3 regions of the Blastococcus sp. SYSU D00813 genome follow, and region 2 is predicted to be linked to each of the others. Evidence: riboswitches for the same ligand, from Rfam matches in the RefSeq annotation. Region 2 holds a riboswitch; each other region holds the start of a gene.

The links. Region 2 has a riboswitch for cyclic di-AMP ahead of ACI8AX_RS09735 (C40 family peptidase). Riboswitches for the same ligand answer to the same signal wherever they lie in the genome.
Region 1: another riboswitch for cyclic di-AMP. It lies ahead of ACI8AX_RS19270 (NlpC/P60 family protein); the one in region 2 lies ahead of ACI8AX_RS09735 (C40 family peptidase).
Region 3: another riboswitch for cyclic di-AMP. It lies ahead of ACI8AX_RS08375 (aggregation-promoting factor C-terminal-like domain-containing protein); the one in region 2 lies ahead of ACI8AX_RS09735 (C40 family peptidase).

What each region holds. Positions count from the first base shown of each region.
Region 1 covers NZ_JBJGZX010000036.1:15,202-22,975, reverse strand. Annotated here, with positions in the region: gene ACI8AX_RS19285 (AMP-dependent synthetase/ligase) at 7-1,800, shown strand; gene ACI8AX_RS19280 (glycosyltransferase family 4 protein) at 1,843-2,976, opposite strand; gene ACI8AX_RS19275 (M48 family metallopeptidase) at 2,973-4,238, opposite strand; gene ACI8AX_RS19270 (NlpC/P60 family protein) at 4,385-5,377, opposite strand; cyclic di-AMP (ydaO/yuaA leader) riboswitch at 5,505-5,678, opposite strand; gene ACI8AX_RS19265 (hypothetical protein) at 5,879-6,184, opposite strand; gene ACI8AX_RS19260 (NlpC/P60 family protein) at 6,253-7,774, opposite strand, start outside.
Region 2 covers NZ_JBJGZX010000010.1:141,367-149,140, reverse strand. Annotated here, with positions in the region: gene ACI8AX_RS09750 (penicillin-binding transpeptidase domain-containing protein) at 1-130, shown strand, start outside; gene ACI8AX_RS09745 (YhjD/YihY/BrkB family envelope integrity protein) at 16-924, opposite strand; gene ACI8AX_RS09740 (hypothetical protein) at 999-1,196, opposite strand; cyclic di-AMP (ydaO/yuaA leader) riboswitch at 1,553-1,644, shown strand; gene ACI8AX_RS09735 (C40 family peptidase) at 1,680-2,780, shown strand; gene ACI8AX_RS09730 (hypothetical protein) at 2,750-3,379, opposite strand; gene ACI8AX_RS09725 (DUF3817 domain-containing protein) at 3,479-3,796, shown strand; gene ACI8AX_RS09720 (serine hydrolase domain-containing protein) at 3,836-5,170, shown strand; gene ACI8AX_RS09715 (hypothetical protein) at 5,235-5,753, opposite strand; gene ACI8AX_RS09710 (DUF3253 domain-containing protein) at 5,828-6,079, shown strand; gene ACI8AX_RS09705 (M42 family metallopeptidase) at 6,154-7,230, opposite strand; gene ACI8AX_RS09700 (Lrp/AsnC family transcriptional regulator) at 7,296-7,774, opposite strand, start outside.
Region 3 covers NZ_JBJGZX010000009.1:27,244-35,017, reverse strand. Annotated here, with positions in the region: gene ACI8AX_RS08390 (flavin-containing monooxygenase) at 1-1,429, opposite strand, end outside; gene ACI8AX_RS08385 (TetR/AcrR family transcriptional regulator) at 1,541-2,221, opposite strand; gene ACI8AX_RS08380 (class I SAM-dependent methyltransferase) at 2,282-2,914, opposite strand; gene ACI8AX_RS08375 (aggregation-promoting factor C-terminal-like domain-containing protein) at 2,964-3,767, opposite strand; cyclic di-AMP (ydaO/yuaA leader) riboswitch at 3,982-4,142, opposite strand; gene ACI8AX_RS08370 (hypothetical protein) at 4,362-5,147, opposite strand; gene ACI8AX_RS08365 (acyl-CoA thioesterase) at 5,410-6,258, opposite strand; gene ACI8AX_RS08360 (enoyl-CoA hydratase) at 6,255-7,148, opposite strand; gene ACI8AX_RS08355 (amidohydrolase family protein) at 7,299-7,774, opposite strand, start outside.

The DNA.
Region 1 (7,774 bases), on a different contig from region 2:
CCAGGCGTGCGCGAGTTCAGCGTCCCCGCGACGACCGAGGTGGGCCCGGACGAGGCCCTCCCCGACATGCTGGCCGAGAACGTCGCCGGACACGGTGACGAGGTCGGCCTGCGCATCCAGCGCAACGGCCGCTGGGAGGACGTGACCTGGCGGGAGTTCGGCGACCAGGTCCGCGGCGTCGCCAAGGGCCTCGTGGCCGCCGGCGTCCAGGCCGGTGACCGCGTCGCCCTGCAGGCCAAGACCCGCTACGAGTGGACGGTCGTCGACTTCGCCATCTGGACCGCCGGCGCCGTCGTCGTCCCGGTGTACGAGACCTCCAGCCCCGACCAGGTGGCGTGGATCCTCTCCGACTCGGGCGCCACCGCCATGATCGTGGAGAAGGGCGAGCACGCCGCCGCGGTCGACTCCGTCCGCGACCAGGCGCCGGACCTGGGTCCCGTCTACGTCATCGAGGACGACGCCCTCGGCACGCTCACCGCGGCCGGCGCCGAGGTGCCCGACAGCGAGCTCGACGCGCGCCGGGCGACGCTGAACGCCGACAGCCTGGCCACCCTCATCTACACGAGCGGGACGACGGGCCGGCCCAAGGGCTGCGAGCTCACCCACCGCAACTTCCTCTTCGAGGTCGGCAACGGCATGAGCCTGCTCGGCCGGTTCATGAACGTGCAGGGCTCCCTGCTGCTGTTCATCCCGCTGGCGCACGTGCTGGCCCGGGTCCTGCAGGTCGGCGCGATCAAGACCCGCACGGTCATCGGCCACACCCCCGACGTGAAGAACCTGGTCGAGGACCTCGGCGCCTTCAAGCCGACCTTCGTCCTCGCCGTCCCTCGGGTCTTCGAGAAGGTCTTCAACCAGGCCAAGGCCAAGGCCGAGGGCGACGGCAAGGGCAAGATCTTCGACCGGGCCGCCCAGGTGGCCATCGACTGGTCCCGCGCCCAGGACACCGGCGGCCCCGGCCTGGCCCTGCGCGCCCAGCACGCGCTGTTCGACAAGCTGGTCTACGGCAAGCTGCGCGCCGCGCTCGGCGGCCGCTGCCTGGGCGCCATCTCCGGCGGCGCCCCGCTCGGCGACCGGCTGGGCCACTTCTTCCGCGGCATCGGCGTCACGGTCTACGAGGGCTACGGCCTGACCGAGACCACCGCCGCCGCGTCGGTCAACCACGACGACGCGCTGCGCATCGGCACCGTCGGCCGGCCGCTGCCGGGCGTCGCCTTCGCGATCGCCGACGACGGCGAGATCCTCATCCGCGGCGGCGTCGTGATGCGCGGCTACTGGAAGAACGAGCAGGCCACCGCCGAGGCGATCGACGCCGACGGCTGGTTCCACACCGGCGACCTCGGCGAGATCGACGCCGACGGGTTCGTCAAGATCACCGGCCGCAAGAAGGAGATCCTGGTGACCGCCGGCGGCAAGAACGTCGCCCCGGCCGTCCTCGAGGACCGCCTGCGCGCGCACCGGCTGGTCAGCCAGTGCATCGTCGTCGGCGACCAGCGGCCGTTCATCGGCGCGCTGATCACCCTCGACGAGGAGGCCCTGCCCCAGTGGCTGGAGTCCAAGGGCAAGCCCGCCGACACGAAGATCACCGCGCTCGTCGACGACCCCGACGTGCGGGCCGAGCTCGACGCCGCGGTCGCCGACGCCAACAAGGCCGTCTCCCAGGCCGAGGCGATCAAGAAGTACAAGGTGCTGACGACCGACTTCACCGAGGACAACGGGATGCTGACCCCGAGCCTGAAGCTGAAGCGCAACGTCGTCCTCAAGGAGTTCGACGCCGAGGTCGAGTCGATCTACGCCCGCTGAACCACCTCGCCGAGCCCCGTCCCGCCACCGGCGGGGCGGGGCTCAGCCGTTCCCGGGCTCCAGCAGGGCCGCGAAGGTCTCGGCGATCCGGGTCCACGACCACCGCTGCTCCACCCAGGCCCGGCCGGCCCGGCCCATGGCCCGCGCCCGCTCGGGGTCGTCCAGCAGCCCGGTCAGCACGGCAGCCACGCCCTCGGGCGAGCGCGGGTCGGCCACGACCCGGCCGGTGACGCCGTCCTGCACGGCCTCCGGGGCGCCGCCGGAGGTGCCGGCGACGACGGGCAGCCCGCAGGCGGCGGCCTCGAGGTAGACCATGCCCAGCCCCTCGACGTCGAGGCCGCCCCGCCGGGTGCGGCAGGGCATGGCGAACACGTCCCCGGCGGCGTAGTGGTCGGGCAGCTGGCCGGGGGGCACCGGCCCGGTGAGGACGACGGAGTCGCCCAGCCCCCGCGCCGCGACGGCGCGACGCAGGGCGGCCTCCTCGGGCCCGCCGCCGACCAGGAGCAGCCGCGCGTCCGGGTGCCGCGCGAGCACCCGCGGCCAGCCGGCCACGAGCACGTCCTGGCCCTTGCGCGCGACCAGCCGGGACACGCAGACGACGACGGGGGCCTCCCCCAGCCCGTACCGGCGGCGGACCGCCGTCCCGTCGGCCGCCGGGGAGAACGCCTCGACGTCCACCCCCGGGGAGAGCTGCGCCATCCGCGCGCGCCCGCGCAGCGCCGGCTCCAGCCGGCCGCGGGTGTACTCGCTGATGTAGGTGAGCACGTCGAGCTCGGCGGCGATCCGGCGCATCAGCTGCCGGCCGCCGGGCACGGCGACCCAGCCGGTCTCGTGCCCGTGGGTCGCCCCGACCTGGTGGCGCACCCCCGCCGAGCGCAACGCCGGCGCCAGGAGCCCGAGCGGGGCGGCCGCGCCGTAGAAGGCGGTGTCGCAGCCGTACCGGCGGGCGAGGTCGGCGGCGGCCCGGGCGGCGCCCCGGGTGGGCAGCAGCATCGCCGTCGGACGGCGGACCACCGGGTACGGCAGCGCGGCGTCGTGCTCCTCCCAGCCCGGCGAGCGCGAGGCGAGCACCACGAGGGAGTCAGGCGGGCGGCGGGCCAGCAGCGCCGCCACGAAGGTCTGGATGCCGCCCTGGCGCGGCGGGAAGTCGTTGGTGACGACGAGCGTGCGGCTCACGGCTCCCCCGCGCGCAGCCAGTCCTCGGCGAAGGCGATCCGCTGCGCCGAGGTGGGGTGCGACCCGAAGAACCAGTGCCAGGCCGCCGGCGGGTCGGGGTCGGAGAGGTTGGTCGAGGCGAGCCGCTCCTGCATGTCGACGAACGCCTGCGCGTCCCCGGTCAGCTCGAGGGCGTGCAGGTCGGCGCGCGTCTCGATCTGCCGCGACACGAGGTTCTGCACCGGCGTGGCCAGCAGGGTGCCGGCGGAGACGAGCAGCAGCGCCAGCGCGACCACCCGGCCGTCGCCCGGGGACCCGACGCCGGCCCGGCGCAGCAGCGGCGCGGAGGTGAGCAGCCAGCCGAGCAGGCACACGGCGCCGGCCGCGCCGAGGGCGCCCATCAGCGTGCCGGTGAGGACGTCGTCGGTGGCCACGTGGCCCAGCTCGTGGGCGACGATCGACTCGATCTCGTCGTCGGGGAGCCGGGTCAGCAGGGTGTCGTAGAGGACGATCCGGCGGGTGCTGCCGAACCCGGAGACGTAGGCGTTCAGCGACGTCGTCCGCCGGGAGGCGTCGGACACCAGCACGTCCTCGACGGGTGTGCCGTTCTCGTCGGCCAGCTCCAGCAGGTCCGTGCGCAGCTGTCCGGCCGGCAGCGGCTCGAAGCTGTTGAACGCCGGCTCGATGACCACCGGGTAGAGGAAGGACCCGACGACGACGAGCGCGGCCGCCGCACCGGCGGCCCAGGCCCACCACGTGCGCGGGGCCCTGCGCACCAGCCAGACGAGCACGAGCAGCCCCAGGGCGGTCAGGGCCGCGTCGATGGCCAGCGAGACGACGACGTCGCGCGCCCACAGGGGCCAGCTGCGGGTCGACAGCCCGTACCGGTGGCGCACCACCTCGCCGTAGACGCTGATCGGCAGGGTGACCAGGCGGCCCACGGCGCTGAGCGCCAGCGTGCCGAGCAGCACCTGCCAGACCCACCCGCCGCCCAGCGGCCGGGCGACGGCCTGGACCAGCCGCGCGCCGAGGCGGGTCAGCCCGAGGACGGCGGACACCGCCAGCCCCAGCACCAGCGAGGCGAGCGACGCCGGGCGGATGGCGCCGGCGAAGGCCTCCGCCCGCTCCACCACGGCGGCCGGGAGGCCGGCGCCGGGGTCGGGCGCGGTGGCGCCGCCCGGCAGGGCGGGCAGGAGGGTCCAGGGCGTCCGCAGGACCACCACGAGGACGAAGGCCGCACCGAGGACGACCGCGGCCACGAGCGCGGCCCGGCGGGCGGACACATCCCGAGCTTAGAAGAAGGGCCCCGCTGCCCCTCACGCCTGGCGAGCTCGGCGCGGCCCTCTGCACCGGGGCCGAAGGGACCGGGCCGGTGACCCCCGAGGGGTCACCGGCCCGGTCCTGTCGACGCCCGCTGCGGGGCGCCGGCTCAGACGATGCGGCGGATGGCGGTGATCCCGCCCATGGAGTCGACGCTGACCACCTTCACCGGCTGCCCGGAGGTGGAGGCGTGCACCATCTGGCCGTTCCCGATGTACATCGAGACGTGGCTGACCGGGCTGTAGTAGAAGATCAGGTCGCCCGGCTGCATCTCGCCCCGCGAGACCGAGGTGCCCATCTGCGACTGCATGCGGCTGGAGTGCGGCAGGCTCACGCCGGCGGCGGCGTAGGCGTACTGCGTCAGGCCCGAGCAGTCGAAGGAGTTCGGCCCGCCGGCGCCCCACACGTAGGGGTCCCCGACCTGGGCCAGCGCCGTGTCGACGGCGACCTGCGCGGCGGCGCTGTTCGCCACCGGGCGGGCGACCGCGGCCGGCGCCACGGCCTGACCGGTGTGCGCGGCCTGGGCCTGCTGCACCTGCGCCTGCTGGGCGGCGGTCAGCTCGTCGTACTGCCGCTGGTAGTCGGCGATGTCGGACTGGAGCTGGTCCTCCTGGGCGCTGAGGTCGTCCAGCGTCTGCTGGGCGGCCTCCTCGGCCGACTCGGCGTCGGCCCGGGCCTGCTCGGCCACCTCGGCAGCGGCCGAGACGTCGTCCAGCACACCGGTGGTGTGGCCGGCGATGTGCTCGAGCATCGCCAGGCTGCTGACGAAGTCCTCGGCGGACTCGCTGGTCATCAGCAGGTCGAGGGTCGCCAGCCCGTCGTCGGCGCCGGTGTAGGCGCTGCGGGCGACCTGCCGGATCTGCCCGTCGAGGGAGTCCAGCTGCGCCTGGGTGGTCTCGACCTCCTGGCGGGCGGCCGCGGCGGCGAGCTGCTGCAGGGCGAGGACCTCGCGGGCCTCGTTGACCTGCTCGGAGACCGCCTCGAGGCGGTGGCTGGCGTCGGCGACCAGCTGGGCGGCCTGCTCCGGGGTGGTGGCCGCCTCCGGGTCGGCGGCGGCCGTGCCCGGCAGGACGGTGATCGTCAGGGCGGCGGTGGTCCCCACGAGCACTCCGCGGCCGAGCCGGCGGGAGCGGGTGGGACGGCGGTTCCCGGACGGGAGACCGGGGTGGAACTGATCTCGTGCATGCCCCAGGGCAGGGCGAGGCGTCGCCACGGTCGGCGGCTCTCCGTTCTTCCTCAGCAACCGCCTACCGAGTTAGCTGACGGGTTCGGGCTGGGAAGACGTGCCCTATCTCTGCGCGCCGCGGACGGCGCGTGCACACCGGCATGCCGGCGCACACGAGAACTCACCCCAGTGCTGCGGTGGGTCCCCGGCTCACCTCGGTCCCGGGCGCCCCGTGGTGGCGGCGCCGGAGCCTGCGGTGACTCGGCGGTGTCCGGCCGAGGTCACCCCGCGCGGGGCGACGACCACCCGGTCGGACGCCGGACACGGTACGGACGTGATGCAGAAGTGACAAACGGGGGGTGCGTGCGTTGTGGGAAACAGCACGATCAGCACGCTCGCCACTCCGGTGCGTCACCGTCCCCGGGTCCCCCGGACCCGTCAGCCGATCCGGCGGTGGTCGCCGGACGCGTCGTCGGGCCCCGTCCGGTGCCGCAGCGGGGGCACCAGGCCGCCCTCGGCGAGCGCCCGGACGGCACGGCGCTCCACCTCGTCGAGCTCCACGACCACCCCGGCCTGGGTGGTCGCCGTCACGGGCTCCTCCGCGGGGGACGCCGGACGGCGGGTCATCGGCACCACGGCCGGATCCGTGCCCTGCCAGCCCGGCGGGGCCCCCAGCAGCACCGTGACCACGCAGTCGGCGCAGCCGGTACCGCGGGCGGTGCAGGTGTCGCAGTCGATGAGCATGGCCGCTCTCCTCCCGGTCCTCTCGTCGGTCAGGCGCGACGCTAGGCACGGCCACCGACAGTTCCGGGTCAGGTGCCCGCGTACTCCCAGTGCCAGGGCTCCTCGCGCCCGTTGCCGGGATCGGCCCACGTGGGGTGCAGCCAGCCGAAGCGGCCGGCGTTGGCCACCATCCACCGGTACTGCGGGGTGCCGAAGTCCTGGATGCCGCCGCACAGGTCGACCGCCAGTCCCCAGCCGTGGTTGCTGGTGCCGGGCACGGCCGCCAGCGCCGGCTTCTGCCCGTAGAGGCGGACCTGGCTGGCGTAGGTCCGGTAGGAGTCGGTGATGCAGATCGGCGAGCCGAACGCGGCGGCGTAGGCGGCGTCCATCGCCCGGTAGGCCGCGGCCGCGTCGCAGCGCAGCGAGTGGGCCGCGACCCCGATCTCGCACAGCGCGCTCGGCGGGATCAGGCCGTTGGGGTACCCGCCCCACGACCGCGCGCCGTCGAAGCTCGGCGGGTAGACGGTGTTGCCGCACTCCACCTCGAGCGCGCCCCCGGTCGGCCCGGGCGCCGGCTCGGCCGGGCGCTGGCCGGTGCTCGGCCGGCCGATCATCAGCACCTGGTCCATCGGCAGCGAGCGCACGACGACCGCGCCGGCCCGCGCGTCGGCGGCCAGCATCGAGCGGGTGTCCAGGGCCAGGCCCACGTGCCCGAGGCCCGCCTCCGGCGTCCCCAGGAAGACCAGGTCCCCGGGCAGGACGTCCTCGTTCGCGATCGGCCGCGTGACCGCGAACAGGCCGGCCTGGTCGGCCGGCAGCTCGATGCCGGCCGTGCGGTAGGCCGACTGCACCAGCGACCCGCAGTCGAACGACTCCGGGCCCGTGGTGCCCGGCGCGTAGGGCAGGCCCAGCTGCCCCATCGCCGTCGTCACGGCCGTGAGCACCTCGCGGGGCAGGACGAGCAGCGACGTCGGCTGGCGGGGCAGCTGCGCGGCGCCGGCCTGGGCGCCCCCGGAGACCGAGCCGACCGGGACCAGCCCGCCGGGCAGCCCGGCGACGGGGTCGAGCATCTCGGCGGCCGGCGGCGCCTGCACCCCGGCGGCCACCAGCTCGTCGAGGTAGGCCTGCCAGTTGGCGGCGGTCTGCTCGTTGACCCGGACCTGCTCCTGCTGCAGCTGCGCCAGCTGCCGGTCGACGTCGCCCAGGGCGGCGTCCAGCTCGCCGGTCACGGCGGCCGCGGCGTCCTCCAGCTCCTGCACCTCCGCGGCGACCTGGTCGGCGCGGGCCTGGGCCTCCGCCAGCGCCGCGGCGGCGCGGTCGCGCTCGGCGACCGCCGCCTGGCGCTGCCGCTCGGCCGCGGTCACCACCTCGGCGGCGTGCGCGTCGACGGCGTCCAGGTAGCCCATCGCGGCGACGATCTCGCCCGGGTCGCCCCCGGTCAGCAGCAGGGTGAGCGGGGTGAGCGCGCCGCCGTCGCGGTAGACCGCCGAGGCGTACTCGGCCACGACGTCCTGGTAGCCGGCCAGCTCCCCCTCCACGTCGGCGACCACGGCCTCGGCCTCCTCGGCCGTCACCCGGGCGGCGGCCAGCGCCTCCTGCGCCGCGACGACC
Region 2 (7,774 bases):
TCCCCAGCCGCCGCCTCAGCCGGAGCCCGAGCCGGACGAGCCGGACGAGCCGGACGAGCCGGACGACGGTCCCGGCCCCGGCGGCCCGCCCGTCGAGCCGGGGATCCCGCTGCCGCCCGACGACGACTGAGCGCCCCGGCCGGCCGCCAGCCGGGTGTCGAGGGCGCCGGTGAGCAGCCAGCCGCCGAGCAGCACCAGGTGCAGCAGGAACAGCCACAGGGCCAGGGCGACCGCCGCGCCCACCGCGGTGAGGCCGCCGAAGGGCGCGCCCAGGTCCAGCGGCAGGGAGAGGAAGAACGCGAAGCCCTGCAGGAAGCCCGACAGGCAGGCGGCGGTGAACAGCGAGCCGGAGACGAGCGCCGGCCACCGCATCCGCCCGGCCGCGACCACGCGGAACCCCCAGGCCAGCGGCACGGTGAGCACGAACAGCACCGAGTAGTAGCCGAGCGCGAAGCGGGCGATCGCGGCGCCGACGCCGTCCCGGGCGCCCAGGTCGGCCATCCCCTCGGCGGCCAGCAGCAGCGGGAGCAGCAGCAGCGGGGTGGCCACGACCAGGGGCAGGCCGAGGAGCCGGCCGCGCCAGCCGGTCAGGGTGTCGTGCCGCCCGCTGAAGCGCAGCAGCGCCCGGCGCAGCCCCTCGCCGTAGAGCGACAGCGGGAGCAGGGCCAGCACGAAGCCCAGCAGGTCCATGCCCAGGCCGGCGTCCACCAGGTCCACGACGACGCCGCGGGCGCCCAGCTCGGCCGGCAGCACCTCGGTCAGCCGGCCGGTGAGCCGCTCCACCTCCGCCGCGCCGACCGCCAGCCCGGTGAGCCGGACCGCCACGAGCAGCAGGGGTACGACGGCGATCCCGGCGTAGAAGGTCAGCCCGGCGCCGATCAGCGCGAGGTCACGCCCGCGCAGCCGGTCGCGGACGGCGGCCACCAGGAAGCGCAGCTCCGCAGAGACCCGGCCGCGGGTCCACGCGGCCCCCGCGGGCAGCGGGGAGCGTGCGGTGCTCAGCCCTCGGACTCGGTGGTCGCGGTCGGCGGGCCCTCCGTCTCGGCGCAGTCGCCGCTGTTCTCCGCGGTGCCGCACTCCTGTTCGTTGCGGTCGACGTCGGTGTTGCCGCCGCTGTTGCTGCACGCGGTGGTCAGGGACCCGGCGATCGCGAGGACGACGAGCGGGCGGGCCAGTGCCCGTCGGGTGATGCGCATGCCCCGGGAGTGCGCGGGCCGCCGCACCGGCAAACCCCGGCGCGGACGAGGGGCGCGGGCCGGCCGGTGGCCGTGGCAGGCGTCACGCGGGCCCCTCCGGCGTCCTCCGGGCGGGCGCGGAGGCGCCGGGTCGGGGATCCGCGCAGGTCAGGCGGTCGGCGAGCCTGGGCTCCGACCCCTGCGGTGTGTCGGAACGGATCCGGTTGCTCACGGTGAGCGAACGAATTACACGCTGGTGATTGTCACGTGCCCATAACGCCGCTTACGGTCTGTGTGTTCGACGGGGCGCAGCGTCACCGACCTGGGTGACACCCCGCGGACGCCGTCGAGCCGGCCGACCCTCCGGGGGAGGCCGGGCCGGGGACCCACCGCAGTCCTGGGGTGCAGTGCCCGCGGGCCACCGCGTGCACCGGGCGATCTCCCGCCCGAACCCGTCAGCTAACCCGGTAGGCGGCCGTCGGAGAAACGGAGAGCCGCCGGACCATGGCGACCCCTGAGCGTGCCTTCCCCGCGCGCCCGCACCACCGCCGCCGCACCCCCGTCGTCCGCCGGGCCCTCCTGCTGGCCTCCTCGGTCGGCGTCGCCCTCGGTGTGGCGCTGGTCCCGGCCCCCGCGGGCGCCGAGGAGCCGGAGACCGCGGCCGAGGCCGCCGAGCTCATGGCCGCCCGCGGTCACGAGCTCGAGGCGGTGACCGAGCAGTTCAACGAGGCCCGCGAGCACCTCCTCGCCCTGCAGGCCGCCGCCGCCGAGGCCACGACCGCCGCCGACGCGGCCCAGGCGCAGGTCGCCACCGCCCAGCAGCAGGTGCGCGGCGTGGCCCGCAGCGCCTGGACCGGCCAGACCGGCGGGTCGCTGGCGGCGCTGCTGACCAGCGACTCGCCCGAGGAGTTCATCGACCAGGTGAGCATCCTGGGCATGGTGGCCGACCACCAGAGCGGCCTGCTGACCACGGCCGTGGCCGCCGGCGACGCCGCCGTGGCCGCCCGGGCCGCCGCCGACGCCGCGGCCGCCGAGGCGCAGCGGACCTACGACGCCGTCGCCGCGCAGCAGGCCGCGCTCGAGGCCGAGATCGCCGAGTACCGCGCGGACTTCCAGCGCCTGACCGCCGCCGAGCAGCAGGCCACCCTCGCCGCCGCGGCCGCCGCCCACGGCGCGGAGACGACCGCCAGCCGCGACGAGCGGGACCAGCCGGCGGCCTCCGCGCCGTCCCGGCCGATCGTCGCCGGCAGCGGCGCCGCCCAGATCGCCGTCGACACCGCCATGGCGCAGCGCGGCGACCCCTACGTGTGGGCCGCCGGCGGTCCGAACGCCTTCGACTGCTCCGGGCTGACCCAGTTCGCCTTCCGTGCCGCCGGGATCAGCCTGCCGCACTCCAGCCGCATGCAGTCGCAGATGGGCCAGGCGGTGTCCCGCGCCGACCTGCGCCCCGGCGACCTGGTGTTCTTCTACAGCCCGGTCAGCCACGTGGGCATCTACATCGGCAACGGCCAGATGGTGCACGCGCCGACGTCCGGGGACGTCGTCAAGGTGGCCAGCGTCGACTCGATGGGCGGCTACGCGGGCGCCCGCCGCCTCGCCGGCTGATCAAGGGCCTCCCTGTCCCCCACGGCTCGCACGCTCGCCGCGGGCCCCTGCAGGGAGGCCGCCCCGGGCTCCCGGACCGCCTGCAGCAGGCCCCAGACGAAGCGGGCGCGGCGGCCGTCGGGCAGCGCGACCTCCCAGTGCGCCGGCGCCTGCGCGCCGACGTGCGAGGCGCCCGGGACGGCGGCGACGTCGTCGACCACGTGCTGCCAGACCAGCAGCCGGTCGGGCCGGGCGGCCGGGACCCCCGAGCCCGGGCCGCGGACCAGCTGCTCGTCCAGCACCTCGCCGCCGGGGCCGCTGACCACCCGCCAGCGCAGCTGCGGCCACAGCGGCAGCGGCCACTGGCGCAGCTCCAGCTCGAGGTCGCCGTGCCGCCGCGGCACGCAGGTGTCCGGCGGGCCGAGCACCGCCGTCCGCAGCGCCAGGCCGCGGGGCGCACGGGGACTGTGGTGCAGGGCCTGCCACCGGGTGTGCGCCGCGTGCGCCGCGCCGCGGGTCGCCGACAGCCGCGGCAGCGCCTCGGCCACCAGGTCGGGGCGGACGTCGGCCATCCGCCGCAGCAGGACCAGGCAGAACTCCCGCCGCGCCAGTCCCCGCACGCCGCCGACCCTGCCACGCACGTCACAGCACCCGGCGGGGACCCTGCCGCACCGTCGGCCGTTGGAGACGGAGGGCCTGTCGCCGTCGAGAGGGAGCCGATGAACCCGCGCACCGCCGTCCAGCTGTTCCGCGCCGTCGCCGTCGCCGAGGCGCTGACCTGGGTCGGGCTGCTCGCCGGCATGTACGTCAAGTACGTGCCGGAGACCTCCGAGGTGGGCGTGCAGGTGTTCGGGCCGGTGCACGGCGCGGTGTTCGTGCTCTACGTCGCGGTGACCCTGCTGACCGCCCGGGTGCTGCGCTGGTCACCGGGGACGGCGCTGCTGGCGCTGGCCGCCTCCGTCCCGCCGTTCGCCACCGTGGGCTTCGAGGTCTGGGCCCGCCGCACCGGCCGGCTGGACGCGGTCGAGACGGCCTGACCCCGGCGGCTCCGGAGGGGCTGGCCTACGGTCGCCGTCATGTCCGAGCCCGAGCCCGTGCTGCCCTCGACCGCCCGCACCCTGCTGGCGCGGACCGCTCTCGCCCAGCGTGACGGCCGGGCGCCGGGGCTGGTCGCCGGCGTGGTCCGGGACGGTGGGCTGGCCTGGTCGGCCGGCCGCGGCGAGGTGCCCGGCCCGGTCCTGGACACGCAGTACCGGCTCGGCTCGATCAGCAAGACGGTCACCGCGGTCGTCGTGATGCGGCTGCGCGACGAGGGTCGGCTCGGCCTCGACGACCCGCTCGAGCGGCACGTGCCCGGCACGCCGTTCGGGGACCGCACGGTCGGCCAGCTGCTCTCGCACCTCGCCGGCGCGTCGGCGGAGAGCCCGGGCGGCTGGTGGGAGCGCGTACCGGGCGGGTCCCTCGACGAGCTGCGGCTGCGCGAGGAGCACGTGGTGCTCGGCGCCGCCCGCCGGTTCCACTACTCGAACCTCGGCTTCGGCCTGCTCGGCGAGCTCGTCGCCCGGCACCGCGGCCGGTCGTGGGACGACGTCGTCCGCGACGAGGTGCTGGCCCCGCTCGGGATGACCCGGACCACGCCCCGCCCGCAGGCGCCGGCGGCCGCGGGCAGCGCGGTGCACCCGTGGGCCGACGTCGTCCTGCCCGAACCCGAGCACCACGCCGGGGTGATGGCCGCGGCCGGGCAGCTGTGGGCCCCGCTGGGCGACCTGGCCCGCTTCGCCGCCTTCCTGCTCGGCGACACCGGGGACGTGCTGCGCCCGGCGACGCTGGAGGAGATGGGCGTGCCCGCCGGGGTCGACTCCTCGGCGCCGGGCTGGTCGGCCTACGGGCTGGGCCTGCAGGTGATCCGGCTGGACGGGCGCACCTACACCGGCCACGGCGGTTCGATGCCCGGCTTCCTGGCCGGCGTCTTCGTCGACCGGGAGGAGGGCACCGGCGCCGTCACGCTGGCCAACACCACCAGCGGGCTCCCCCTGCTGTGGCCCGGGCTGCTCGCCGACCTGCGCGCCGCCGAGCCGCGGGTGGTGGAGGAGTGGCGGCCGGCGCCGCCGCCGGTCGACCTCGACGTCCTCGGCGTCTGGTTCTGGGGCCCGGCGCCGTACGTGCTGCGGGCCGTGGGCAGCGGCCTGCTGGACCTCGCACCGATGCCCGGCCGTGCGGGACGGGCCAGCCGTTTCGCACCGCGCGAGGACGGCACCTGGGTCGGGCTGGACGGCTACCACGCGGGCGAGACGCTGCGGATCGCGCCGGACCACCTCGACCTGGGGACGTTCGTGTTCACCCGCACGCCCTACGACCCCGAGGCCCCCGTCCCCGGCGGCGTCGACGAGCGCGGATGGCAGGCGAGATGACGCAACGGCCCCGTCCAGGGCGTCTCCGCGAGCTCGCGGGCGGTGAGGAGGACGGGGTCCTCCATCAGGGGCGGTCGAAGGCGTCCATCGTCGACTTGAGCACCGCGCCGTAGACCAGGTGCGGCACGAGGTCGCTGGCCCAGTCGGTCGCCGACCAGGTGCGCGGGTCGGTGATGCCCAGGGCCGTCATCGGCCCGTTGGCGGCCACGAGCACCCCGGTGGTGGTCAGCAGCGTGCCGACCAGCCACTGGGAGCGGAACCCGGCCGCCCGGGCCAACCCGGTGAGCACCCCCACCCCGACGCCGGCCACCAGGCCGGTGAGCGGGCCGAGCCCCTGGACGCGGTTCCGCCGGGTCTCCTCGTCGCCGGGGACCGTCAGGTGCGCCTTCTCGGCCAGCGCCTCCACCGTCCGCTCGGGCGTGGAGCTGCTGCCCCGGCCGCGGACGGCCATGTCCACGTAGGTGACGGCGTTCAGCGCGGTGCTGGCCGCCGCCCCGGCCGCGGCCCCGCGCAGCGCCCAGCCGAGGGGGCTGATGCCCCGGCGGCCCTTGCCGATGGTCCCGATCGGGGTCTGCCTCGCCATGCGCGGGAGGTACCCGGGGCGTTGACCAGCACACCCGTGTGGCGGCCGGCCCGGGCTCGGCCGACCCTGGCGGGGTGGACGACGTCGACCGCGCGCTCGAGGAGCGGATCACCGCGCTGCTCGGCGCTCGTGCGGCCGGCGCCACCATCTGCCCGTCGGAGGCGGCCCGCGCGGTCGACCCCGACGGCTGGCGGGAGCTCATGCCGGCCGCCCGTGCGGCCGCGGGCCGGCTGGCCGCCGCCGGGGAGGTCGAGGTGACCCAGCGCGGGGCGGTCGTCCACGTGGCCACCGCGCGCGGACCGGTGCGGATCCGCCGTCCCCGCTGACGAGGTCTGCACCGTGGTCGCCGTCAGCGGCTGGTGCCGGCGAGTGCGCAGACCTCGTCGAGCGGGAGGCGGGGTCAGCTGCCGGGGGCGGGGCGGCGCAGGTACTCGGCGAGCAGCCGGGCGGCGCGCTCGACGGTGCCGGTGTGCATGACCTCGTAGCCGTGGGTCGACAGCGTGGGCAGCGAGAGCAGCGCCGCCTGGGGCGTCTGCCCGGAGGCCTTGGACAGCGAGGCATCGGAGTCGAACGACTGCCAGACCGCCGTCTGCGGCTCGACGCCGACCTCCCGGCCGAGCGCGACGAGGTGGTCGCAGACCCGCTTGTCGTAGGCCACCGAGTCGTCGGCGTAGGCGACCACCGGGCCGCCGTCCACGGTCACCTGGTACTCCGCCTCGGCGGGCCCGACCTCCACCGCGAGGGTGACCTCCCCGGGCAGGACGCGGCTGGCGTACGTCGCGCCGATGCCGCCCATCTCCTCGCTGGTGCTGGCCACGAGGTACACGTCGGCGGGCGGGCGGCCCCCGTCCTCCCGCAGCAGCGCGGCCGCCCGCACCACCGCCGTGAGCGCGGCGCGGTCGTCGAGGAAGTAGGAGCCGTGGAAGTCGCCGAACCGGGTCAGCCCCCGCCGGTCCGCGTGCAGGCACACGCGGGTGCCCGGGTGCACGCCGGCGGCCGCCAGCTCCTCCGCCGTCCGGCCGGTGAACACGTACACGTGCGACCAGTCCAGCGCCTTGTCGCCCTGGTCGGGCTTGGTCTCCCAGATCCGCGTGCTGTCGGTCGTCGTGTGCTCGGACCCGAGGGTGAGGACGGCGGTGAGGGTCTCGGCGTCCCCGAGGACGGCGACCGGTCCCAGCCCGAAGTTGCCCGGGTACATCACGCCCAGCGAGGTGACCCGCAGCGTGCCGTCGGGCTCCACCCGCTTGACCAGCATCGTCAGCTCGTCCAGGTGCGCCGTCACCCGCACGACCGGCCCGGCGTCCGCGCCGCCGGACCCCCGCACCAGCGCGACGAGGTTGCCGGCGGCGTCCACCCACGTCTCGTCGGCCAGCGGCTCCAGCTCGCGCCGCACCACGTCCCGGACGTCGTCCTCCCGGCCCACCGGCCCGTAGGTGCGCAGCAGCTCGGCGAGCAGGTCGGTCGGGTCCAGCGGCACGTGCCCTCCTCCCGGGACGGTGGCGCGACCGCCCTACCCGGGCCACGACGCGGCAACCCGGGCCGTCAGCCGGGGGGACCGCCGGCCGCGCGGCGCAGCAGCGGGTCGACCCGGTGCTCCACGAGCCGGCGCATGGCCAGCGCGGTGTCGGTGCGCTCGACGCCGGGCATCGCCAGCACCTGCTCGCTGATCCGCCACAGGTCGTCGGCGTCGACCGCCACCACGCGCACCAGCAGGTCGGCGACCCCGGACAGGGCGGTCACCTCCACGACCTCGTCGAGCCCGCCGAGCGCCGCTCCCACGTCGCTCAGGCTGCGCTGCACGACCTGCACCGTCATGTAGGCCTCGAGCCGGTACCCGAGGGCCTCCGGGCGCACCCGCGTGGTGAAGGACGTCAGCGCGCCGCCGGCCTCCAGCCGGGCGAGCCGGGCCTGCACGGTGTTGCGGGCCAGGCCCAGCTGCTGCGACAGCGCCATCACCGAGGCGCGCGGGTCCTCGGCCAGGGCCTGCAGCAGGCGGGCGTCGGTGGCGTCCAGGGGCGGCA
Region 3 (7,774 bases), on a different contig from region 2:
GGCGCAGCAGGACCAGGTCGCGGATGTAGTTCTGGTACAGCTTCCACGGCGCCCGGCCGCCCTGCTGGGGCAGCGCGGCGAGGCTGCGCTGCACGTAACCCGAGGTCAGCCCGAGGAACGGCTCGCGCTCGGGGTCGGCGGGCGCGAGCGGGGTCGCGATCGCCGTGCCGGTCCGCTCCATGTGCGCCAGCAGCCGGGTCACGTAGCGGGCGACGAGGTCGGCCTTCAACGTCCAGGAGGCGTTGGTGTAGCCGATGGTCATCGTGAAGTTGGGGACGCCGGAGATCATCATCCCCTTGTAGGAGACGGTCTCCGACAGCTCCACGGGGGCGCCGTCGACGGTGAGGGTCATGCCGCCGATCGGCAGCAGGTTCAGCCCGGTCGCGGTCACGATCACGTCGGCGTCGAGGTGCTGCCCGGACTCGAGCGCGATGCCCGTCTCGTCGAAGCGTGCGATCCGGTCGGTGACGATCGAGGCCTTCCCGTCGCGGATCACGCGGAACAGGTCGCCGTCGGGGACGACGCACAGCCGCTGGTCCCACGGGTCGTAGGGCGGGGTGAAGTGCGTGTCGACGTCGAAGCCGGCCGGCAGCTGCTGCTCCTGGGCCTTGCGCAGCACCTTCTTCATCACCGCGGGCCGGCGGCGGGACAGCTGGTAGGAGGCCATCGACACCAGCACGCTCTTCCACCGGATCACCGGGTAGACGACGCGCTCGGGCAGGAAGCGGCGCAGCGACTCGGCGAGCTTGTCGCGGCCCGGCAGCGAGACGACGTAGGTGGGGGTGCGCTGCAGCATCGTGACGTGCGCGGCCTGCGGGGCGAGGCTGGGCACGAGGGTGACGGCGGTGGCGCCGCTGCCGATCACGACGACGCGCTTGCCGGTGACGTCGAGGTCCTCGGGCCAGTGCTGCGGGTGCACGACCTGCCCGCGGAAGGTCTCGGCGCCCTCGAAGCGGGGGCTGAAGCCCTCGTCGTAGCGGTAGTAGCCGGAGCAGACCGACAGCCAGGAGCAGGTGAACGCCACCTGCTCGCCGGTGTCGGTGCGCTCGGCGGTGACGGTCCAGAGCGCGTCGTCCGACGACCACTCGGCCGACAGCACCTTGTGCCGGTAGCGGATCTTCGAGTCCACGCCGTACTCGCGGGCGGTCTCCTGGATGTAGCGGCGGATCGAGGGGCCGTCGGCGATGGCCTGCGGGTCGGTCCACGGCCGGAAGGAGTAGCCGAGGGTGAACATGTCCGAGTCCGAGCGGATCCCCGGGTAGCGGAACAGGTCCCAGGTGCCGCCCATCGCCTCGCGGGACTCGAGGACCGCGTAGGTGGTGCCGGGCCGCTCGTCCTCCAGGTGGCAGGCGGCGCCGATGCCGGACAGGCCGGCCCCGACGATCAGGACGTCGACGTGCTCTGCAGTTCCCGCAGTCTCTGCGTTCACAGGGGACTCCCGCTCTCCTCGGTTGCTCCGGCCATCGTGCACCGTGCCGACGCCGTTGTCGACACGGTGTCGAGAGGTTCAACGACGTGTCGGCGGGATGGGTGCGGGTCGTCAGGCCGGGACCTCGTCGGTGCCGTAGATGGCGCGCAGCCAGACGGTCAGCAGGACGTCGAGCAGGGCGTCCTCGGCGAGCGCGGGCTGCCGGCCGGCCAGGGAGAGCTGGATGACGCGCTCGTTCATCCAGTTCAGGGCTACGGCGAGGTCACGGGCCGGCGGTCCCGGCGGCGCGGCGCCGCGGGCGCGCTCGGCCTCGATGGCCGCCGCGGTCTCGGTGACGAAGTCCTCCATCACCGACGACCACAGCGCCTGCACCTCGGGGCTGGCCGCCAGCAGCTCGGTCGCGGCGGCGGTCAGGGCCCGGTGGTCGCGGAAGGTGTCGCGCACGGTGACCAGCGCCGCCCGCCACGCGGCCCGCGCCCCGGCGGCCCCGGCCAGCGCCGCGGACCGGGCCGCGCGGGCCTCGCCGACCACGCGGTCGAGCAGTGCGAGGACGACCGCCTCCTTCGAGGCGAAGTAGAAGTAGAACGTCGAGCGCGAGATGCCGGCGCCGCGCGCGAGGTCGTCGACGGAGATCTCGGCCAGCGGCCGCTGCTCCAGCAGGCGCTCGGCGGTGGCGAGCAGCGCCCGCTCGCGGTCGTCGCCCGAGGTGCGGCGCACCCGCCGGCCGCGGGTGGGTCCCGCACCGTCGCCCGTGCCGTCGCCCGTGCCGTCGCCGTGCAGGGGGGCAGCCATGCCCTCGACGCTAGCCGGTGTCGAGGGAGTCGACACTCCGTCGAGCGACGAGCACCCCGATCAGGGCAGGCGCCAGACCGTCGTCCGGCGCACACCCGGCCCCTCGGTCTCGGCGATCTCGTACACGGCCGCCTCGACCAGCCGGTCGAACGGCAGGTAGGGCCGGCCGGGGTCGCCGACGTAGACCGCGCAGCCGGCGTCCCGGGCCCGGTCGAGGAAGGGCAGCACGCGCTCGGTCATCACCCGGTCGTAGCAGACGTCCCCGGCGAGGACGACGTCCACCGGCGGCACCGGGTGGCCGAGGACGTCGCCCAGCACACCGATGCCGGGGACGCCGTTGAGGCCGGCGTTGACCCCGACCGCCGTCCGGCTGAACGGGTCGACGTCGCTGGCGAGCACCCGGGAGGCCCCGGACAGGGCGGCCGCGACGGCCACCAGCCCGCTGCCGGCGCCCAGGTCGAGCACCCGGCGGCCGGCCACGACCTCCGGGGCGTCGAGGACGAACCGGGCGAGGGCCTGGCCGCCGGGCCAGGCCGCCGCCCAGAACGGCGGCGCCTCCCCCGCTCCCCCGGCGCGCACCTCCATCGCCTCCCACAGGGCGACGACGTCGTCGGCCACGTGCAGCCGCACCTCGGGCACCGAGGACGGACGGCGGACCGCCGTGTGCGCGCGGACGAAGCCGGAGGGGATCACGCGGCCCAGTCCACCACGCCGGGGGTGTCGGGCCGGCTCCCCGCCCGGCTCAGTACCAGCCGGTCGACTGGGAGTGGGACCAGGCGCCGCAGGGGCTGCCGTAGCGGTTGTTGATGTAGATCAGCCCGGCGTCGATCTGGCGGTAGCCGTCGCTGGTCTTGGCGATGCCGGTCCCGGCCCACGTGGAGTCGAGGAACTGGGCGATCCCGTAGGCGGTGCTGGTCGGGTTCTGCGCGTTGGGGTTCCAGCCGCTCTCCCGGCCCCACAGCCGCTCGAGGCAGGAGAACTCGGCGGCGCTGCCGACCTGGGCCAGCGCGTAGTCCTTGAACGAGCCCCGGCTCGCGCCCGAGGACGAGGAGGACGACGACGAGGACGACGGCGCGGGTGCGCTGGTCGTCTGCTGCTGGGCGGCCTGCTCGGCGGCCTCCTGCGCGGCCTGCGCCTCGGCGGCGGCCGCGGCCTCGGCGGCGGCCTGGGCCTCGGCGGCGGCACGGGCGGCGGCCTCCGCGGCGGCGGCCTCGGCGGCCAGCCGGTCGAGCTCGGCCTGGTCGGCGGCCTGCTGGGCCTGCGCGGCGGTGACGGCCGAGGTGCCGCGCTCCGAGCGGGAGGCGGCGAGGTCGCCGAGACCGGACAGGTCGGGCGAGGCGGCCGCGGCCGGGTCGACGCCGAGCGCCTGGGCGACGCTCACCGTCTCGCTGACGGGGGCGGCCTCGGCCGTGGCGGGGGTCTCGCCGGTGGCGACGACGCTGACGAGGACGCCGCCGGCGGCGGCCGCGGCCAGCAGCAGGCCGGGGCGGCGGGAGGTCAGCGCCGAGCGCAGGCGGCGGGAGCGGGTGGTGTGCTGCGAGGACATGCGGGGAGTACTCCGAGTGGGGCTGCGCACGCGGCGCCGGCCCCCTCCCGGAGGGGGCGCGGGCGGTGCTGGGTGTCTTCGGGGGTCCCGGAGGCGCGGCGGGGCGCCGTCGGCGGGGGCGGGGCGGGTGCGGGGGCGGCTACGCGAGCGGGACGCGCGACCGGCGGCACCTGCGGGCCGCGGGAGCCCGGAGGCGGGGCATGCGGAGACTCTCCGTTCCTTCCGTGGCCGCCTACCGAGTTAGCTGACGGGTTCGGGCGGGAAGAAGCCCTACCCGGGCACCGACGGAGGTCGGCGCGCGGGATTCACCCCAGGACTGCGGTGGGTCCCCGGCTCGCTCCCGCTGCTGCGGTCGCGACTCGGCGGCGTCCGGCCGAACTCCCCGGGTGGGGTGAGACGACCGGCCGGACGCAGCCACGGTAGGTGCCGTTACCGGCCCGTGACAATGGCACGGGCCGAACTCGCTGCGTGACGGATCTCGCCCCACTCGTCCCGGGCGTCCCCGGGTGCCGCACCGGGACGACGCTGCGTCACGGCCGGGGCACCGGCGGGGTCGCGGGTCGGGTCCCCGGTCAGAGGGCCCGGGGGCGCAGGTCAGGAGGCGACGGGGCGCCGTCCGTCGCCGAGGACGACGAGGTCGGCCGAGCCGCCGGCGACCGAGGAGAGCACGTCCTCGAGCTGCCCGGTCAGCCGGCGCAGCGACTGGCGCGCCTCGTCCCGCTGGCGGCGCAGGTCGTCCACCTCGGCCTGGGCGCCGGCCAGCCGGGCGGCCGAGGCGGCCTCGGCGGCCTCGCGGTCCTGGCGGGCGCGGGCGTCCTCGTCGTCCCGCCGGCGCTCGGCCTCGGCCAGCAGCGCCGCCGCCTCGTCGCGGGCCGCGGCGAGGACGAGGGCGGCCTGCTGGCGCAGGCCGCGCGCCTCCACCCGCGCGGTGTCGCGCTCGGCGACGGCGGCCGCCCGCATGGCCTCGACCTTCTCCAGGCGCGCCTGCGCCTCGGCACGGGCCTCCTCGGTCGTCCGCTGCGCCTCCTCCAGCGCCCCGGCGGTGAGGGCCTCGGCCTCCTCGGCGGCGCGGGCGAGGACCTCCTCGGCCAGCCCGCGGCCCTCGGCGGTCTCCCGCTCGCGGTGCAGCTGCGCCAGCCGGCAGCGGGCGTTCTGCAGCTCGGCGGAGCAGGCCGCGTAGCGGCTGAGGAGGTGGTCGGCCTCGCGGCGGGCGAGCGCGATCTCCGCCTCCGCCCAGGCGACGTAGTTGTCGACCTGGAGCCGGTCGTAGCCGCGCAGCGCGCCGGAGAACGTGGGCGCCGTGCTCAGCAGCCCGTCGAGCCCGCCCGGCGCCCGGGGCTCCCCCTCGAGCGCTCCCTCTGCGTGCGTCCGCTGCGACATCCGGCGCCCCCTGGTCCCCCTGGCCGACACGGTCCGGGCCCCGCGAGCGGCCCGATGGGGGAACAGTGGCAGACCGCGGCGGCCGTCCGGGACCGTCGCAGGCCCGTGCGGGACGACACCGGCGTAGTTCCAGCGGCCCGTGCCCGGCCCGCTACGGCGCGCGGTCGTCAGGTCACGGGCAGGTCACGCGAGCGCGGTGCACGGCCGGGGAGCCGGGCCCGTGCGGACCCGGCTCCCCTGCCGTCGGCGCGGACGGCGACGCTCAGAGCGCCCCGCCGGTCATCGGCCGGATCATCGACTCCTGGGTGCAGGTGGCGACGAGCCGGCCGTCCTCGGTGAAGACCTCCCCGACCCCGAAGGCGCGGCCGCCGCCGGTGAAGGTGCTCCGCAGCGAGTACAGCAGCCACTCCCCCGCGGCGACGTCGTCGTGGAAGTACAGCGCGTGGCTGAGCACCCCGGTCGACAGCGAGCGGTGGGCCAGGGCCAGGCCGACCCCTTCGTGCGGGCGCATCGCGGCGCCGAGGAAGGAGTTGGTGCTGGCCCAGGTGAGCAGCGCCTGGGAGACCTCCCGCTCGGTGCGGTCGGTCGCCCAGCGTGACCAGTACTGCAGCTCCGGCGGCCCGGTCAGCGCGGGGTCGAAGACGTCGACTCCGCCGACGGTGCGCTGCTCGTGGCCCTCCAGCCAGCTCTGCTGCGCCGGGGCGTCGTCCGGGCGGCCGACGGCCGGCGGCCGGCTGCCGTGCCGGATGACGTCGGGCTCGTCGGCGCCCAGCAGCAGCAGCGACCGGGCCAGGCGGCGCTCGCCCTGGCTGACCGTCACCGAGATGCTGGCCAGCGACCGGCCCTCGTGGAACCGCTCGACGTCGAGGGTGACCGGCTGGTCGGCCCGGCCCGTGCGGGCGAAGGTCGAGTGCACCGAGGTGACCCGCTTGCCGCCGGCCTCGGCGGTGGCCGCCACGATCGCCTGCGCGACCATCTGCGCGCCGGCCACGACCGGCCCCTCGGTGGCCAGGCACTGCCCGACGTAGCGGCCGTTCCCCTGCGACTCGAGTTCCAGCACCCGCAGGACGCCGTCGACGGTCGGGCGGGCCGCGGTCTCGCTCGCGCTCACGCCGGAGTCCCGTTCGCGGCCGCCTTCTCGGCCTGGATGGTGCCCTGGATGCCGTCCTCGGCGCGGGCGCCGGGGAAGCCGTCCTCGTGGATCGTCGACCAGTGGGCGTGGTTGAGCTCGTGCAGGGTGAAGCAGGCCTTGAGCGCGTTCTGGAAGCCCATGTTGTCCTGGCTCTGGTTGACCGACTCCTTGATCAGCAGCGCGGTCACGGTCGGCAGGGCGGCAATCCGGCGGGCGAGGGCGAGCGTGCCCTCGGCGAGCTCCTCGCGGCTGAAGACCTTGCTGACCATGCCCAGGGCGTGCGCCTCGCGGGCGTCGATGGAGTCGCCGGTGAGCAGCAGTTCCTTGGTCTTGCGCGGGCCGAACTCCCACGGGTGGGCGAAGTACTCCACGCCGCACATGCCCAGCCGCTGCCCGACGACGTCGGAGAAGACGGCGTCCTCGGCGGCGACGATGAGGTCGCAGGCCCACATCAGCATCAGCCCGGCCGACATCACGTTGCCGTGCACCTCGGCGATGGTGATCTTGCGCAGGTCGCGCCAGCGGCGGGTGTTCTGGAAGTAGTAGTGCCACTCCTGGAGGAACAGCTTCTCCGGGCCGAGCCGGGTCCCGCCGTCGATCCGCACGGTCGGGTGCTGGTCGGGGCCCGGCGACCACTCGGCGATCGACTGCCTGGAGCCGGTGTCGTGGCCGGCCGAGAACATGGTGCCCTCGGCGCCCAGGACGACCACGCGCACCCGGTCGTCCATCTCGGCGGCCCGGAAGGCCTCGTCGAGCTCGACGAGCATGCCGCGGTTCTGGGCGTTGCGCTGCCTGGGCCGGTTCAGGTTGATCCGGACGATCGCGCCGTCGTCGTAGGACTCGGTGGTGATGAACTGGTACTCCGCCATGCGGGTGCCGCCTCTCGCGCCCGGCGTCCTCGCCGGGGTCGGTCCGATCGGGTGCCTTCGGTGGTGCGGACACGGCCGAGGCGCCGGCCGGACGGTCGAACTCGTCCGGCCGGCGCCTCGGGTCGTGCTGGTGCGTCTGCGCGGTGCGACTCAGGCGGCGATGGCCTTGTCGTCGGCGGCGAAGCCGAAGAGCTTGTTCAGGTTGCCGCCCATGACCTTGGCCTTGTCCTCGTCCGACAGGCCCTCGAGCTCGTTCATGTACTCGATCGGGTCGTGCAGGCCCTCGGGGTGCGGGTAGTCCGACCCGAAGACGACGTTGTCGACGCCCATGGCCTCGATGACGCCGAGCACGTCCTCCTCGAAGAACGGGTGCAGCATGATCGAGCGGCGCAGCGCCACGGTCGGGTCCTCGTCGAAGGCGCCCGGGTTGCGGCCGTAGACCTTCTCCATCGTGCCGAGCAGCGGCTTGAGCCAGGAGCTGCCGTTCTCCACCGGCATGAACCGGATGTCGGGGAACCGGGTGGCCAGGCCGTGGCCGACGATCGAGGCCACCGTGTCCTTGATGCCGCGGTACTCGGCCGAGACGAGCGCGTGGAAGCCCGAGTTCTTGACGAACGGCAGGTGCT